DNA from 4 places in the Rahnella aceris genome. Region 1 is predicted to be linked to each of the others. Evidence: predicted binding sites of a transcription regulator. Region 1 holds the regulator's gene; each other region holds the start of a gene.
What was found. The regulator Fur, encoded in region 1, represses iron uptake genes when iron is present. The targets are predictions, from matches to a motif close to ATAATAATGAGAACNACTATCAA.
Positions count from the first base shown of each region.

Region 2: GW591_RS01260 (Nramp family divalent metal transporter) is a predicted target of Fur. The motif match lies at 2,096-2,118, and genes of this name have one in related genera.
Region 3: fes (enterochelin esterase) is a predicted target of Fur. The motif match lies at 2,380-2,402, and genes of this name have one in related genera.
Region 4: ulaG (L-ascorbate 6-phosphate lactonase) is a predicted target of Fur. The motif match lies at 2,083-2,105, and genes of this name have one in related genera.

Region 1 is NZ_JAADJV010000001.1:2,341,649-2,345,636, forward strand. Features, by position in the region: gene GW591_RS10715 (methyl-accepting chemotaxis protein) at 1-477, opposite strand, end outside; gene fldA (flavodoxin FldA) at 899-1,426, shown strand; gene fur (ferric iron uptake transcriptional regulator) at 1,739-2,194, shown strand; gene chiQ (ChiQ/YbfN family lipoprotein) at 2,323-2,658, opposite strand; gene chiP (chitoporin ChiP) at 2,672-3,988, opposite strand, start outside.
Region 2 is NZ_JAADJV010000001.1:252,044-256,031, forward strand. Features, by position in the region: gene GW591_RS01240 (hypothetical protein) at 1-110, shown strand, start outside; tRNA gene GW591_RS01245 (tRNA-Ala) at 195-270, shown strand; tRNA gene GW591_RS01250 (tRNA-Ala) at 343-418, shown strand; gene GW591_RS01255 (NupC/NupG family nucleoside CNT transporter) at 555-1,742, opposite strand; gene GW591_RS01260 (Nramp family divalent metal transporter) at 2,160-3,389, shown strand; gene GW591_RS01265 (DUF2502 domain-containing protein) at 3,461-3,874, opposite strand.
Region 3 is NZ_JAADJV010000005.1:141,130-145,117, forward strand. Features, by position in the region: gene fepG (iron-enterobactin ABC transporter permease) at 1-178, shown strand, start outside; gene GW591_RS20935 (ATP-binding cassette domain-containing protein) at 175-972, shown strand; gene fes (enterochelin esterase) at 946-2,289, opposite strand; gene GW591_RS20945 (TonB-dependent siderophore receptor) at 2,515-3,988, shown strand, end outside.
Region 4 is NZ_JAADJV010000004.1:158,581-162,568, reverse strand. Features, by position in the region: gene ulaR (HTH-type transcriptional regulator UlaR) at 54-809, opposite strand; gene ulaG (L-ascorbate 6-phosphate lactonase) at 924-1,988, opposite strand; gene ulaA (PTS ascorbate transporter subunit IIC) at 2,401-3,804, shown strand; gene ulaB (PTS ascorbate transporter subunit IIB) at 3,861-3,988, shown strand, end outside.

The DNA.
Region 1 (3,988 bases):
GCTCAGTGCAGGCACGGTGGAATTGGCTAGCTGGTTATAGGACTCCGTATTTTTGCTGCGGGCTGCGTCGAACAATGGCGTGACGCCCTGCGTGATCAGATTTTCCCAACTGGTGATTAATTCCTGCACGGAGGAATCTTCCAGCCCCGGATGCGGTGCCGCTTTAAAACTGGCCAGAGCCTGCGTCAGCCCGCTGAGTGATTGTTTGGCGGTATCAAAAATTTCCGGACCTTTTGACGGATCGGCCTGAAGCTGTGCCACGGCGCGGCTCAGGCGCGTCACGGTACGAAAATACTGATCATTTCCTTTATTGATCAGCGCCATATTGTTGACCAGCTCGGTACTATTTTTGGTATTTTGGGTCAGTGTGTCCAGTGAGGTGACGGTGTAAAGGGAAACACCTGCCCACATGACGCAAAAGATGCCAAGAATGGTTAATAAAGCGGCCCTGATGGTGATATTTTTTAAAAACTGCACGATATGCCTCTCTCGAAACATGTCTGTTTCTGGCCTGAGGATTGACGGGGATGCGGAGAATCAAGACAGGTAACCAGCAGGCAAGTGCCCCAGGACATGTTTGAACACCTCTCCGGGCATCGATTTCTTTATTATGTTGAGATTGCTCCCGAATCATCTATCGGCGGAATGTTCTCGAAATTTAGTATTGTGACAACTTATTTCTCAAACTTGCTTTTGACCTCATTAACCCTGAGGTTAATTCGCCGCAGGTGAAAGCACACAAAGGCGATAACACATAAAAATATTGCCCGATAAACTTATTTCCCAGTTAAGAAGGCGAGCAGAAGCATATTCTCCGCCGCACGAGTTTGCTATCATCTGCATTATTATTGCCTGCGTTGCAGAGCACTTCATTGAGAACAAGAGGTTAGGTAATCTTATGGCCGTTGTAGGTATCTTCTTTGGATCCGATACAGGTAACACCGAAAACATCGCAAAAATGATCCAGAAGCAATTGGGTAAAGATGTTGCAGAGGTGCATGACATTGCGAAGAGCAGCAAAGAGGATCTGGAAAAATTCGATATTTTGCTTATCGGCATTCCAACCTGGTATTACGGTGAAGCGCAGTGTGACTGGGACGACTTTTTCCCAACGCTGGAAGAGATAGATTTCGAAGGTAAGCTGGTGGCACTGTTTGGTTGCGGTGACCAGGAAGACTACGCCGAATATTTCTGCGATGCGCTGGGCACCGTGCGCGATATCATTGAGCCACGCGGCGCAGTGATTGTCGGACATTGGCCTACCGAAGGTTACCACTTTGAAGCATCTAAAGGCCTGGCGGATGATAAGCACTTCATAGGACTGGCAATTGACGAAGATCGTCAGCCCGAACTGACCAGCGAACGTGTTGATGCCTGGGTGAAACAGATCACAGAAGAACTTAGCCTTTCTGAAATTATTGGCTAAAAACCCTGTTGGCCCTGAGGATTTATTCTACAATTGAAGGGCCAAACTATTACTGAAATTAACAATTTAACTGCTACAAAATTGTAACTTTCGGTCGTATCAAGGTACACTGAGTTCCTCTGTTTTTTCTATTGATCAAGTCGTTGCATTCCAAATGTGACCGGCAATTTGTGATCTTTATTAACAGGCTGTCGTTGACGAGAATTGGCACATTGCGTTAAACGAAGAGACTAAACGAATAATTTTGTGCCGCCGATGCCACAGGCTGCATGCCTCAACTTGATTAGCACATAGTAACAGGACTGAATCCGCATGACTGACAACAACACCGCACTGAAGAAAGCCGGCTTAAAAGTCACGCTTCCGCGCCTCAAAATCCTGGAAGTGCTGCAAGCGCCGGAAGGTCATCACGTTAGTGCGGAAGATCTTTACAAGCAACTGATTGATATGGGTGAAGAAATTGGCCTGGCGACGGTTTACCGCGTTCTGAACCAGTTTGACGACGCCGGTATTGTCACCCGTCATAACTTCGAAGGCGGCAAGTCCGTATTCGAACTGACCCAGCAACATCACCATGACCACCTGATCTGTCTGGATTGCGGTCGTGTGATCGAATTCCGTGACGAATATATTGAAGGTCGTCAGCGTGAGATTGCTAAGAAACACGGTATCAAGCTCACCAACCACAGCCTGTATTTGTACGGTCACTGTGAAGCAGGCGATTGCCGCGAAGATGACTCTTTGCACAACGATAAACCTGCGCAGTAATCTGCACAGGCTTTGACTAAATTAACCGCTGAAAAGCGGTTTTTTTATGTCTGATATCGACGCAGATTGAGCCCGGATAGCAGGCATAAAAAACCCCGGCAAGCCGGGGTATGTTTCGCTGCTGAGATTCACGACTTAGGTGAATTGTTCGTTTTTATTTCCTGCCAGATTTTCCCGCAATCAGCAGCATATGCCTGACCGTCGCCAGTTTTACGCGCCGTCAGACATCGCTGGTAATCCAACACACGTACCGTTTCTTGTTCCGCAAATTGCTGGTGGGCTTTTTCCTGTTTCAGTTTATTCAGTAACACCTCGCAGGATGCCAGTTTGTCCGGATTGCCTTCTGACGTATTGATACAGGCACGGTAATCTTCCCGCGTTTGGGATATTTGTGCCTGATCGGCGGTGGGTGCACAACCGGCCAGCAAAACAGCCGAAACCATGATCATCAGTACTTTATTCATCGACATAGCGACCTCAGAAAATAGTAAATGGAGCGATAACGATGAATTTCACGTCTTTTTCATCCTGGAAAATGTTGCCGTAACCGCCGCCCCAGCTCGGAATATCCGAATGGTTGTCGTACTGGGTGTAATGCAGTTTGAACAACGTCCCTTTGGCGCGCCCTTCCTGAATGGTGTACAGCGCATCCAGGCTCCATGCGCTTTCTTTCAGACGCTGGCTCTGGTCATAAGCGGCGTTGGTGCTCGGTTTGGCATCCCAGGCATAGACGTACGAACCACCGACCGCGAAGCCCGGTAAATCCCATTTCGCCAGATCATACAATACGCCTGCATATACTGCTTTTTCACCGTTGGCGTTGAAGTCCGAGCGGTTGTCCCACCACACATCAAGACGGCCGTTTGAGGAAGAATAAGTCGGGGTCATGCGCTGCAGGAAGTAGCCCTGATTCCCTTCCGCTTTCACCATCGTCCCTTCCAGACGCCAGTTAAACTGCCCGGTGGTATAGCCAAAGGTCAGTGCCTGCAACCATGCCAGACCGTCATACAGACTGTTCGGATCATTCTTGTCACTGATGCGGTCTTCTGCACCATAGAACTGATAGCTGGTGGTCAGCGGATTGCCCAGCAGATCCATTTTGTACGAGGCCTTAGCAAAGTACTGATCGACATAACTTTCAGCCTGGCCAAATGCGCCTTCCAGTACGAAGTCATTTTTAAAATCATATTTCGCACCGAGCGAATGAATATAAGAAACGCCGGTTTTCTTGTCATTCTGGCGGAAATCATCCATTTCCAGATGCCACGGCGATTTATATTCATCAGCCCACATATAGGAGAAACTCAGTTCACCCGGGTCACCGAAATCGTGTTTATAACCGGCTTCCGCACCGCGATACGTACCCGGCATAAAGCTCCAGTGCGGTGCGATCAGCGTCTGTCCGGTAGGCTGAATATACCCTGCGTGCCCCCAGAATCCGCCGTATTTGAATTTACCGGCTGCCTTATAAAGACTGACCCCACTTTTATCCCCGGAGTAATCTTCGTCGTAGGCGCGGTTGCTGTTGGAAAAGGCGATTTCGTTGGGATGGCCGCTCTCGCTGCTCTCAGCCATTTCAATCGCCGTAAAGGCTGCGATATCAATACCAAACATGTCCCAGGCATAGCCGGAAGAAAAATCGAGGTTCAGGTTAGCGGTAGAATGCGAAAGGTTGGTTGTATAGTCTTTGTAGTGGTCACTCGCCGGATCCATGTCCTTGCGGTCACGTTCACGCTGCCAGTAGTACACACCGCCGGTCAGTGTGGAATCATCAATAAAACCGGCTGCTTTGGT
Region 2 (3,988 bases), 2.1 Mb from region 1:
TGCGGGCTGGCGGACAAATTGTAAAACAAAGCGTCTGTCTGAAAATTTCCCTGATGGCAGAGGATTTTTCCCTGTGGAATGGGGGATTTGGCGGCTTTTTCAGCGCTTGAATTGAGAAACGGATTTAGCCGTTGACAGGGGTAGCGACGTTTCATATTATGCGCCCCGTTCACCCGTTTTTACGGGCATGAATTGGGGGTATAGCTCAGCTGGGAGAGCGCTTGCATGGCATGCAAGAGGTCAGCGGTTCGATCCCGCTTATCTCCACCAACTTCCTTTCCAGAGCAAGTTGGCTGTTTCCTTCCCAGGGAAACAAAAAAGTAAATGTGTACGACCTCGTGTGGGGGTATAGCTCAGCTGGGAGAGCGCTTGCATGGCATGCAAGAGGTCAGCGGTTCGATCCCGCTTATCTCCACCAAATATTAAAGAAACCCGCTTCGGCGGGTTTTTTGCTTTTGGCGCTTTGTCATTTCTCCTGCCTGTTTTACTGCGCTGAATCGCAGACATAAAAAAAGGCGCCGGAGCGCCTTTCTCGTCGTTCTGTATTTGCTTACTTACGCCAGTACCAGACCCGCGATAGAAGCAGACAACACGCTGACCAGCGTTGAGCCGTACAGCAGTTTCAGGCCGAAGCGTGAAACCACGTTGCCCTGATGTTCGTTCAGGCCTTTGATAGCGCCGGCAACGATACCGATGGAAGAGAAGTTTGCGAAAGACACCAGGAACACGGACAGGATGCCCACGCCGCGTGGTGAAAGTTCGGTTGCTACTTTCTGCAGATCCAACATCGCAACGAATTCATTGGAAACCAGTTTGGTTGCCATGATGCTGCCTACCTGCAAGGCTTCGTGACTTGGTACGCCCATCATCCACGCGAATGGATAGAAGACATAACCCAGCACGCCCTGGAAGGTGATACCGAATACCACGTCGAACAACGCATTCAGGCAGGAAATCAGTGCGATGAAACCAATCAACATGGCTGCAACGATGATAGCCACTTTGAAGCCTGCCAGGATGTATTCACCCAGCATTTCAAAGAAGCTCTGACCCTGGTGCGTATTACCGATTTGCAGGTCTTCTTCTGAATCAACCTTATAAGGGTTGATCAACGACAGTACGATGAAGGTACTGAACATGTTGAGCACCAGCGCAGCAACAACAAAGCGCGGTTCCAGCATGGTCATGTACGCACCCACAATCGACATAGAAACCGTCGACATTGCTGTGGCAGCCATGGTGTACATACGTTTTTCAGACATTTTGCTCAGAATATCTTTATACGCGATAAAGTTTTCTGACTGACCCAAAATCAGGGAGCTGATGGCGTTGAAAGATTCCAGTTTTCCCATGCCATTAATTTTCGACAGAACCGTACCGATAATACGGATGACGAAAGGCAGTACACGAATGTGTTGTAAAATACCGATCAACGCAGAAATAAACACGATCGGACACAAGACTTTCAAGAAGAAGAACGCTAATCCTTTATCGCTCATGCCTCCAAATACGAAGCCGGTCCCTTCCGCAGCGAATCCTAATAATTTTTCAAACAAGTCTGAGAAGCCTTTCACAAAACCTAAACCAACAGAAGAATTCAGGAAGAAGTAGGCTAACAAGACTTCGATGACCAACAGCTGAACGATGAAGCGTAAACGGATATTTTTCCGGTCACGGCTCACCAGTAAAGCGAGTACAGCGACAACGGCCAACGCTAATACAAAGTGCAATATTCGGGACATGGGTGCTCCAAATTAGAGGCAGGCTATATTTCGACGGTCATTTTATGTAACGCGTACATTTAAAACGTGAAGTCGATTGCAAATATAGAAATTACAGACACGAATTGCAACAAATCGCGGCCCATCACACAAAAAATCAAGATGTTAATAAAACTAAGCACAATTAGCATTCCTGTGCTAGTTTTATCATGTGCCGTAATGCGTTCTGAATCTGGCCCGTTAATGTCTGTTTTAGGAAAGTGCGCTGCGTCTGGCTTTCTGAAGCCGGGTGAGCGAATCACCCCCTCAGTTATTACCTTCTCGCTTACTGCTGCTGCCTATCAGAGTAATCACTCAGATCATTCCAAATGCACTTGATAATCATTATCAGTTAGATATCATTGATGTAAGCGTAATAATTGTAAGGGTTAACTAACTATGCTGAACAGCCGGGCCGAATCTGCAGGCCGCGCGTCCAGAAAGATGAAGCTTTCACTGATGGGACCGGCCTTTATCGCCGCCATTGGTTATATCGATCCGGGCAACTTTGCGACGAATATTCAGGCCGGTGCTTCTTATGGCTATCAGTTGCTGTGGGTGGTGGTATGGGCCAACGTCATGGCGATGTTGATCCAGTTGTTGTCTGCCAAACTCGGTATCGCGACCGGCAAAAACCTGGCCGAACATATCCGCGATCGTTTCCCGCGTCCGGCCGTCTGGGCTTACTGGGTGCAGGCGGAGATTATCGCAATGGCCACCGATCTGGCCGAATTTATTGGCGCCGCCATTGGCTTCAAATTGCTTCTCGGGGTTTCCCTGTTACAGGGCGCAGTACTTACCGGGATTGCCACCTTTATTATCCTTGGGCTGCAAAAACGCGGGCAAAAGCCGCTGGAACTGGTGATCGCCGGTTTACTGTTGTTTGTTGCTGCGGCTTATATTGTTGAATTGTTCTTCTCGCAGCCAAGCATGCTGGCGCTGGGCAAAGGCATGTTAATCCCCGCACTGCCAACCGCCGATTCGGTGTATCTGGCCGCGGGTGTGCTCGGCGCAACCATTATGCCGCATGTCATTTATCTGCACTCTTCGCTGACTCAGCGGGGCGGCAAGGCGTCCAAAGCGCAGCGTTATTCAGCCACCAAGCTGGATGTCGGTATTGCCATGACTATCGCCGGTTTTGTGAATCTGGCGATGATGGCGACGGCTGCGGCGGCATTCCATTTCAGCGGACACAGCGGGATCAGTGAGCTGGATGAAGCCTATCTGACGCTGCAACCGTTGCTCGGCCACGCTGCTGCGACCACCTTCGGTCTGAGTCTGGTGGCAGCCGGTTTATCTTCTACAGTTGTCGGCACGCTGGCCGGACAGGTAGTGATGCAAGGGTTCGTGAAATTCTACATTCCGCTGTGGGTTCGCCGTACGGTGACCATGATGCCGTCTTTTATTGTGATCCTGATGGGATTAGATGCCACACGTATTTTGGTGATGAGCCAGGTATTGCTGAGCTTCGGGATTGCGCTGGCATTGCTGCCGTTGCTGGCTTTTACCGGTAACCGCAGCCTGATGGGCGAGATGGTGAATACTAAAACCGTGCAGTGGGCGGGGCGGGTCATCGTGCTGATCGTCGTCAGCCTTAACCTTTATCTGCTGACAGGTATGTTGAAATAACGCCTTCGCCAGCGACAGATAATAAAAAACGGGACAGTTTGCGCTGTCCCGTTTTTGTTTTATTCCGTTGATTAATGGCGGTGATCGCCATGCCCGCCCCGGCGATCATCATGGCCGCGACCCCGATCCGGCCCGCGGCGGTGATCATAATGCGGACGTCCGTGGTCGCTGTGATGATAACGCGGTGGCGGCATCGGACGACGTGGAGGATGGCGTTCGTTCCACCAGCCATGATCGCGCCAGCGATAACCATCCCAGTAATAGCCGCGCGGGCTGCGTGCACCATAGTGGTGACCACGGTAACCATTCCACCAGCCTGGGTTACGCCAGTCATAGCCGTCCCAGTAATAACCCCGCCTGTCGCGATCACCGATATTGATAGAAAGGCCCGGCGTATTCAGGCTGAAGCTGCTGGCCTGCACGGTGGGTACCGCCGCAGGGAGCAGGGTAAAGAACAATGTGGCAAAAAGTACCGGCTTTAACATGAGTGGCCCCAGATTCCTTATAATTTATGCTGACAGTTATAAGGGGAAGAGGGCACCGGTACTATTGCTTACAATCCTGTTTTGAATGATTTACGCGCCTTAACGGTTTACTTA
Region 3 (3,988 bases), on a different contig from region 1:
CAGCCAGCAGCACGCTTTATTTTTCGCGGCGCTGACCGGCGCGCTGCTGTTGCTCGCCGCCGATGTCACTGCACAACGGCTGTTCACGCCCTATCAGTTACCCGTGGGCGTGCTGACCGTCAGTCTGGGCGGCATTTATCTGATTGGGTTGCTGATCCGGGAGTCGCGACGCTCATGAATACTGAACACTCTTCCCCTTTGTACGCGAAAGATCTGACGCTGGGCTACGATAAAAAAATCGTCGCCCGCGAACTCTCCGTCTCTATCCCTCAGGGAAAACTCACCGTGATTATCGGGCCGAATGCCTGCGGTAAATCCACATTATTGCGCACGCTCAGCCGCCTGATGCCGCCGCAATCCGGCACGGTATTTCTGGACGGCAAACTGATCGGTGATTACGGCACCAGAGACGTCGCGAAACGTCTGGGTTTACTGCCGCAAAGTTCAACGGCGCCGGGCGATATCAGTGTGGCGGATCTGGTGGCCCGCGGGCGTTACCCGCATCAGAGCCTGTTCAGCCGCTGGACAGCGCAAGATACGCTGGCGGTGAACGACGCCATGCACGCGACGGGAGTATTCGAACTGGCGGAAAGCACGGTGAATTCACTTTCCGGCGGACAGCGCCAGCGGGTGTGGATAGCCATGGTGCTGGCGCAACAAACGCCGTTGTTATTGCTGGATGAACCGACAACCTGGCTGGATATCGCGCATCAGATTGATTTGATGGAACTGATGTGTCGCCTGAATCAGGAAAACGGCCGCACGCTGGTGGTGGTGTTGCACGACCTGAATCAGGCATGTCGTTACGCCGGGCATCTGATTGCCATGCGCGATGGAAAAATACTGGCTGAGGGCGCACCGGCAGACATCGTCACACCGGCACTGATCGAACAGGTTTTCGGGCTACGCTGCGCCATTATCGACTGTCCGGTTTCGCATACACCGTTAATTATCCCGCTGGGTAACGGTTGAATCTCCGGTGCTCCATGGCTCTTCGTTCCACAGGTATTGAAGGCCATCGGCTAATCCGCCGCGCCAGCTCAGCGCATCGTGACCGGCATCGACCACGCGATAACGCACGCTGTTTTTGGTGCCGCTCAGCAGTTCATCCATCTGATTATTCACCTGATAAATCAGTCGCTCATTGCTGCCCGCTTCCATGAAAATTTTCAGATGGCTGGCAGCCCCCAGCCCGTTACTCACCGCACGCAGTAACAAATCCGCCTCGTCAGGATTTTCATCCTGCTGCGATTTATTACGTCGCGGCCACCAGAAAGAACCGGACTGACTGAGTACCAGACCGAAGCGCTGCGGCCAGTGCAAACCGGCGTACAACGCTGACAGCCCGCCAAAGCTCTGCCCCGCCACCACTGTTTTGTTCGCATCGCTGCTGTGCGGTGCGAGCGTCGCCACGGCGGGCAATAACTCCTCCTGAACGGCCAGCCAGAAATCTGCATTACAGGTCAGTTCGCGGCTGCGGGTCTGTGTATCGATCACATCAATCAGCACGTAGACGGCCTGCGGCAATGTGCCTTCCTGCGTCAGTTGCATCAGCGGCTGCCAGACCGGCATCTGCTGCGCCCAGAACTGGCCGTCGAGCAACAGCGCCAGCGGGCGCGATGCCGGATCCTGGCTTTCGCCGGTAGTGTAGATCCAGACCTTGCGCCGGTTGCCCAGACGCGCACTGTTCCACTGATAGGTTTGCAGTTTTGCCGGTTTCTGTGGCAACGCGGCACCGTGGAGATCAAACTCCCGCCAGGCAGGCTGCGGCAATGCGTCGGGCATATGCAAAGGCGACAGCGCGTGAGATTTCGCCCCCGGCCACGGCTGATTCGGATTCAGCGGGTCATAAATCGCATGGGCGAACATATCTTTCCACCATTCCCGCGCAGCCAGCATGGCGGTATAGGCATCGGGATCCTGCGGGAACTCTCTGCCGGGCCTGGTGCGCGGGATCAGGCTGTAACTGCCGCGCCAGCCGGAGCGCAGCGTAATACTCAGCGACCAGACATCGGTTCCCGCAAGTCTTTGCAGGCTTTGCGGCGGTAAAGACTGATGGTGATCGGTGATGCCGTTGATGTTGATCCACACCCGCTGGAAATCCGATGTCGCCTCACTGCCCTGCGGATCCCGCCAGAAGAACGTTACGTTGCATACATCATCGTTCAGCCGTTCGATCAAGGGTGAACCCTGCGCTTTAATGTCTTTCCACCATTCGGCACTTCCCGCCTGAGAGCTTGCTAACATCGCCTGCGCGGTGGGTTTTTCCGGAAACTGCGATTTCATCATGTTTACGCTTTACAGTCTTTTGGCAGTGAGAGAAGGCATAATTTGCAGAATAATTGACCTGCTTCCTGCAAATTATGAATGGGAATCGTATTGATAATTGTTTGCATTTGCAATAGTGTGTTACCGCCCGTAAACGGGACGATAAAAATACACACACAACAGGCCATCCTCCTGTTCACTAAATCTGTTTTGCAGGAACGGATGGATTTCAGGGCAGAATCCACTATGAAAAGCAGGCTACCACACTATTCTCTGGCAACCTTAATCGGGCTGGGATCAGCACTTTCTTTGCCCGTCAGCGCGGCAGAAAGCACCACAACCCGCACAACAGACGCCAGCCAGAACACCGCAGAAACACAGGAAGACACCAGCGACACACTGGTTGTCACCGCCGCACAGCAAAACCTTCAGGCTCCCGGCGTTTCCACCATCACTTCTGATGAAATCCAAAAACGCCCTCCGGCACGCGACATCAACGAACTTATCCGCACCATGCCCGGCGTAAACCTGACCGGCAACTCTACCAGCGGCCAGCGCGGTAATAACCGCCAGATCGACATCCGGGGTATGGGCCCGGAAAATACCTTAATCCTGATCGACGGTAAGCCGGTGAACAGCCGCAACTCAGTGCGTCAGGGCTGGCGCGGTGAGCGTGATACCCGCGGCGACACAAGCTGGGTTCCGCCCGATATGATCGAGCGCATCGAAGTGATCCGCGGCCCGGCGGCGGCGCGTTACGGTAACGGCGCGGCGGGTGGCGTGGTGAACATCATCACTAAAAAAGACACTCAGGAGTGGCACGGTTCCTGGAATACCTATCTGAACGCACCACAACATAAGGACGAAGGCTCGACCAAACGTACCGATTTCAGCCTCTCCGGCCCGCTCAACGATCAGTTCAGTTTCCGCCTGTTCGGTGGCTACAGCAAAACGCAGGCTGACGCGCAATATATCAACGAGGGTCATCAGTCTGAGCGTACCGGCACCTATGCCGACACCGTTCCGGCAGGTCGCGAAGGCGTGATCGATAAGAATATCGACGCCCTGTTGCACTGGGATTTTGCCCGTATGCAGTCGCTGGAATTTGAAGTGTCCAACAGCCGTCAGGGCAACCTGTACGCAGGCGACACGCAGAACACCAACACCAGTGATTTGGTGAAAAGCATGTACGGTGAAGAGACTAACCGCATTTACCGCCAGTCCTACTCGGTGACCTACAAAGGCGCGTGGGATAACGGTGTGACCACCAACAACTACGTGCAGTACGAAAAAACCCGTAACTCGCGCATGGATGAAGGGCTGGCGGGCGGTACCGAAGGCATCTTCTCTGACGAAGACTTCAACACCATCGCACTGGGCGACATTCTGGCGCACAGCGAAGTCAGTATTCCGTTTGAACTGGGCGTGCCGCAAACCGCGACGTTCGGCACGGAATGGAACCAGCAGAAGATGAAAGATCCGTCTTCCAACACGCAGGCTATGCTCGGCGGCGCGATTGCCGGTACCGACAGCACCAACCGCAGCCCCTATTCTCAGGCAGAGATTTTCTCGCTGTTTGCCGAAGATAATATTGAGCTGACCGACAGCACCATGCTGGTGCCGGGTCTGCGTTTCGACCATCACTCCATTGTCGGCAATAACTGGAGCCCGTCGCTGAACCTGTCTCAGGAACTGGGCGACGATTTCACCCTGAAAATGG
Region 4 (3,988 bases), on a different contig from region 1:
CATTCTACCCAATAATTGCACAACTAAGACCAGACGAAATACAGGGATAAAGGCTAAACCAGGATCACCTGCACGCCTTTCTGACGTAATTGCCCGATGATTTCATCATTCGCTTCTTTGCCGGTGATCAGCACATCGATTTGTTCGGTACGGCTGAACAGCATGCCCGCGCGCTGGCCGATTTTGCTGCTGTCGACCAGTACCGCCAAATTCCCAACATAATTCAACATCTTCTGCTCGGCCATCGCGGTCAGCATATCGGTTTTGTACAGGCCATCGGCGGTCAGCCCCGCGCCGCTGGTGAACATCCAGTGCCCGGCATACAGGCTGGCATCGCCGTCTTGTGGTGCCAGCGTAATTGACTGACTTTTATTGTACTGACCGCCCATGATCACCACGCTGTCGTGCTCCTGTTCAATCAGATAATTGGCCAGCGGCAGATAATTGGTAATGACCTGAATGTCTTTTCCGCACATTTCACGGCCGAGCAGAAACGCCGTCGAACCGCAGTTTATCACCACGCTTTCACCCGGCTGGCACAGTTCGGATGCCGCTTTGGCGATGCGCATTTTCTCGTTGAGATTGTGCGTCTGATGGATATTCAGCGGTGTCCAGTTCTGGCGTGGCTGATTCACGGCTTCAGCGCCATTGCGCACTTTCCGCAGTTTGCCCAGTTCGTTGAGCTTGGTGATGTCACGACGCGCCGTAGCGGGTGAAATATCAAACTGATCAATCACATCAGCGACGGAAATCTGCCCCTGACGTTGCAGCAGATCGAGAATAGCGTTGTGGCGTTGTGGCTCAGTCATGGTGGCTCCGCAGGTAAATAGGTGATTACCGCGTGATTATAAACGAGCAGTAATGGCAATTACATGGTTTATAAAAAAGCGGAGTCTGTTGCCTCCGCCTGTTCATAACATACTTTATAAGAAAGACTTGAATGGCAGATCAGTCTCGGTAGTAAAGCAGTCGTCAAAGCCACGCGGATAGTGATACTCGAAGTTATCCTTATCATCCGGATACGTGAATTTACCGCCGACCTGCCAGATAAACGGCTTGAAGCCGTATTTCAGGCGATCTTTTTTCATCTCCCACAGCACGCGGATTTCCTGCGGATCGGCCTGGAAATTCGACCAGATATCATGGTGGAACGGAATAACGACTTTGGTGTTGAGGGATTCCGCCATGCGCAGCATATCGACGCTGGTCATTTTGTCGGTCACACCACGCGGGTTTTCGCCATAAGAGCCGAGCGCCACGTCTATCTGATATTCGTTACCGTGTTTGGCGTAGTAGTTGGAATAGTGCGAATCGCCGCTGTGATACAGGTTACCGCCCGGCGTTTTGAACAAATAATTCACCGCGCGCTGATCCATCATATCCGGCAATACCCCTGCGGCTTTCTGGTCTGCGGGCAGGGTGATCAGCACCGTGCGGTCGAAAGAATCCAGTGCGTGAATTTCCACGTCTTTGATCCTCACCACTTTGCCCGGCGTCATCACGATGCAACGACTGGCGGGCACGCCCCAGCTCATCCACAAATCCACACAGGTTTGCGGGCCGATAAAGGGCACGTCAGCAGCACAGTTTTGCATGACCGCGGCGGCCACGTTCACATCGATATGATCGTTATGATCGTGGGTGGATAACACCGCGTCGATCTCCCTGATCGCAAAGGGATCGAGCACAAACGGTGTGGTGCGCAGATTTGGCTGGAGCTTCTTTACACCGGCCATGCGCTGCATCTGGTGGCCGGTTTTCATCAGCGGGCTGCTGTGATTTTGCTTGCCGACGCCACACCAGAAATCGACACAAATATTCGCGCCGCCCTCAGACTTCAGCCAGATCCCTGTACAGCCCAGCCACCACATGGCAAAAGTGCCCGGCGCGACCTTTTCCTGCTCGATCTCTTCGTTTAACCAGGTGCCCCATTCCGGGAAAGTGCTGAGGATCCAGGATTCGCGGCTGATCGTTTCTACTTTGCTCATAGTATTCCCTCATCTGAGTTGGCTTTGAAATAGAGTCACAATAAATCATTTAGTGATTATATATGATTTGTTTGTGAGAACTTATCATCGAAAATTCATAATGACAATGATTATAAACGAGCGATTTTTAGCATTAAGCAGGGGGTGACAAAGGAGGATGGGAGGATTTCAGGCGGTTTTCACATGCCTTTTTTTGTAGTATATGGCTGATATTTATCATAAAAACAGAGTGATTTAGTTTGTTAGCTCATTCTGCCGATGACGATATCTTGCGAGACTGCTCACAAATAATCATTGCGAATCTTTATTTGATTCGATGTGAGCATTAGAGTGCGTTTGTCCCTCACTTTTTAGCGCAGCGGTTATGTTCAAGTGCGTTGAAGAGATCAAACAAGGTCAGACGGAGAGTCTTATGGAATTCCTCTACACCATCTTCACCGTATTTTTTAATCAGGTAATGACTAACGCGCCGTTGCTGCTGGGTATTGTGACCATGCTCGGTTACATCCTGCTCAGGAAGAGCGCGACGGTGATTATCAAGGGCACCATCAAAACCATTATCGGCTTTATGTTACTGCAGGCGGGGTCCGGCATTCTGACCGGTACCTTCAAACCGGTGGTGGCAAAACTTTCAGAAGTGTATGGCATTAACGGTGCAATATCAGATACCTATGCCTCAATGATGGCCACGGTGGAGCGCATGGGCGAGGCCTATAGCTGGGTCGGTTACGCGGTGCTGATCGCCCTGGCGCTGAATATCCTGATGGTGGTATTCCGCCGCATTACCGGCATTCGCACCATCATGCTCACCGGCCACATCATGTTCCAGCAGGCGGGGCTGATTGCGGTGTTCTTCTTCATCATGGGCTATCCGATGTGGACCACCATCTGGTCAACCGCAATTCTGGTGTCGCTGTACTGGGGCATTACCTCGAACATGATGTACAAACCGACGCAGGCCGTGACCGAAAACAGCGGCTTCTCGATTGGTCACCAGCAGCAATTTGCCTCGTGGATCGCTTATAAAATCGCGCCGTATCTCGGGAAGAAAGAAGACAGTGTTGAAGATCTCAAACTGCCGGGCTGGCTGAATATTTTCCATGACAATATCGTGTCTACCGCCATCGTGATGACCGTGTTCTTCGGCATCATTCTGTGTTCCTTCGGCCTCGACACCCTGCAGCAAATGGCCGGAAAAACCCACTGGACGATTTACATCCTGCAAACCGGTCTGATGTTTGCAGTGGCGATTTTCATCATTATTCAGGGCGTGCGTATGTTCGTTGCTGAACTGACCGAAGCCTTTAACGGCATCTCCCAACGCCTGATCCCCGGTGCCGTGCTGGCCATCGACTGCGCGGCTATTTACAGCTTTGCGCCGAACGCCGTGGTCTGGGGCTTTATGTGGGGCACCATCGGCCAGCTGATTGCTGTCGCCATTCTGTTTGGCATGGGCTCTTCCATCATGATCATCCCCGGCTTTATCCCGATGTTCTTCTCTAACGCCACCATCGGCGTGTTTGCCAATCACTTCGGCGGCTGGCGCGCGGCGCTGAAAATCTGTCTGGTGATGGGGATGATCGAAATCTTCGGCTGCGTCTGGGCCATCAAACTCACCGGCCTGAGCGCCTGGATGGGCATGGCAGACTGGTCGATTCTGGCACCGCCAATGATGCAGGGCTTCTTCAGCATCGGTATGGCCTTTATAGGCGTCATTGGGGTGATTGTGCTGCTCTACATGTTCTTCGCGGGTCGCGCATTGCGGGCCGAAGAAGATGCTGAAAAACAGGCGCTTAATCAGTCCGTTTCTCACTAATGACTGTTCACTAATGACTTCTCACAAATAACTTCTCACAAAATAAAGAGGTTCCCATGACAGTACGAATTCTGGCGGTATGCGGTTGCGGGCAAGGCAGTTCGATGATCATGAAGATGAAAATCGGCCAGTTTCTGACGCAGGAAGGCGTGGATCACACCATGAATAGCTGCGCGGTGGGGGA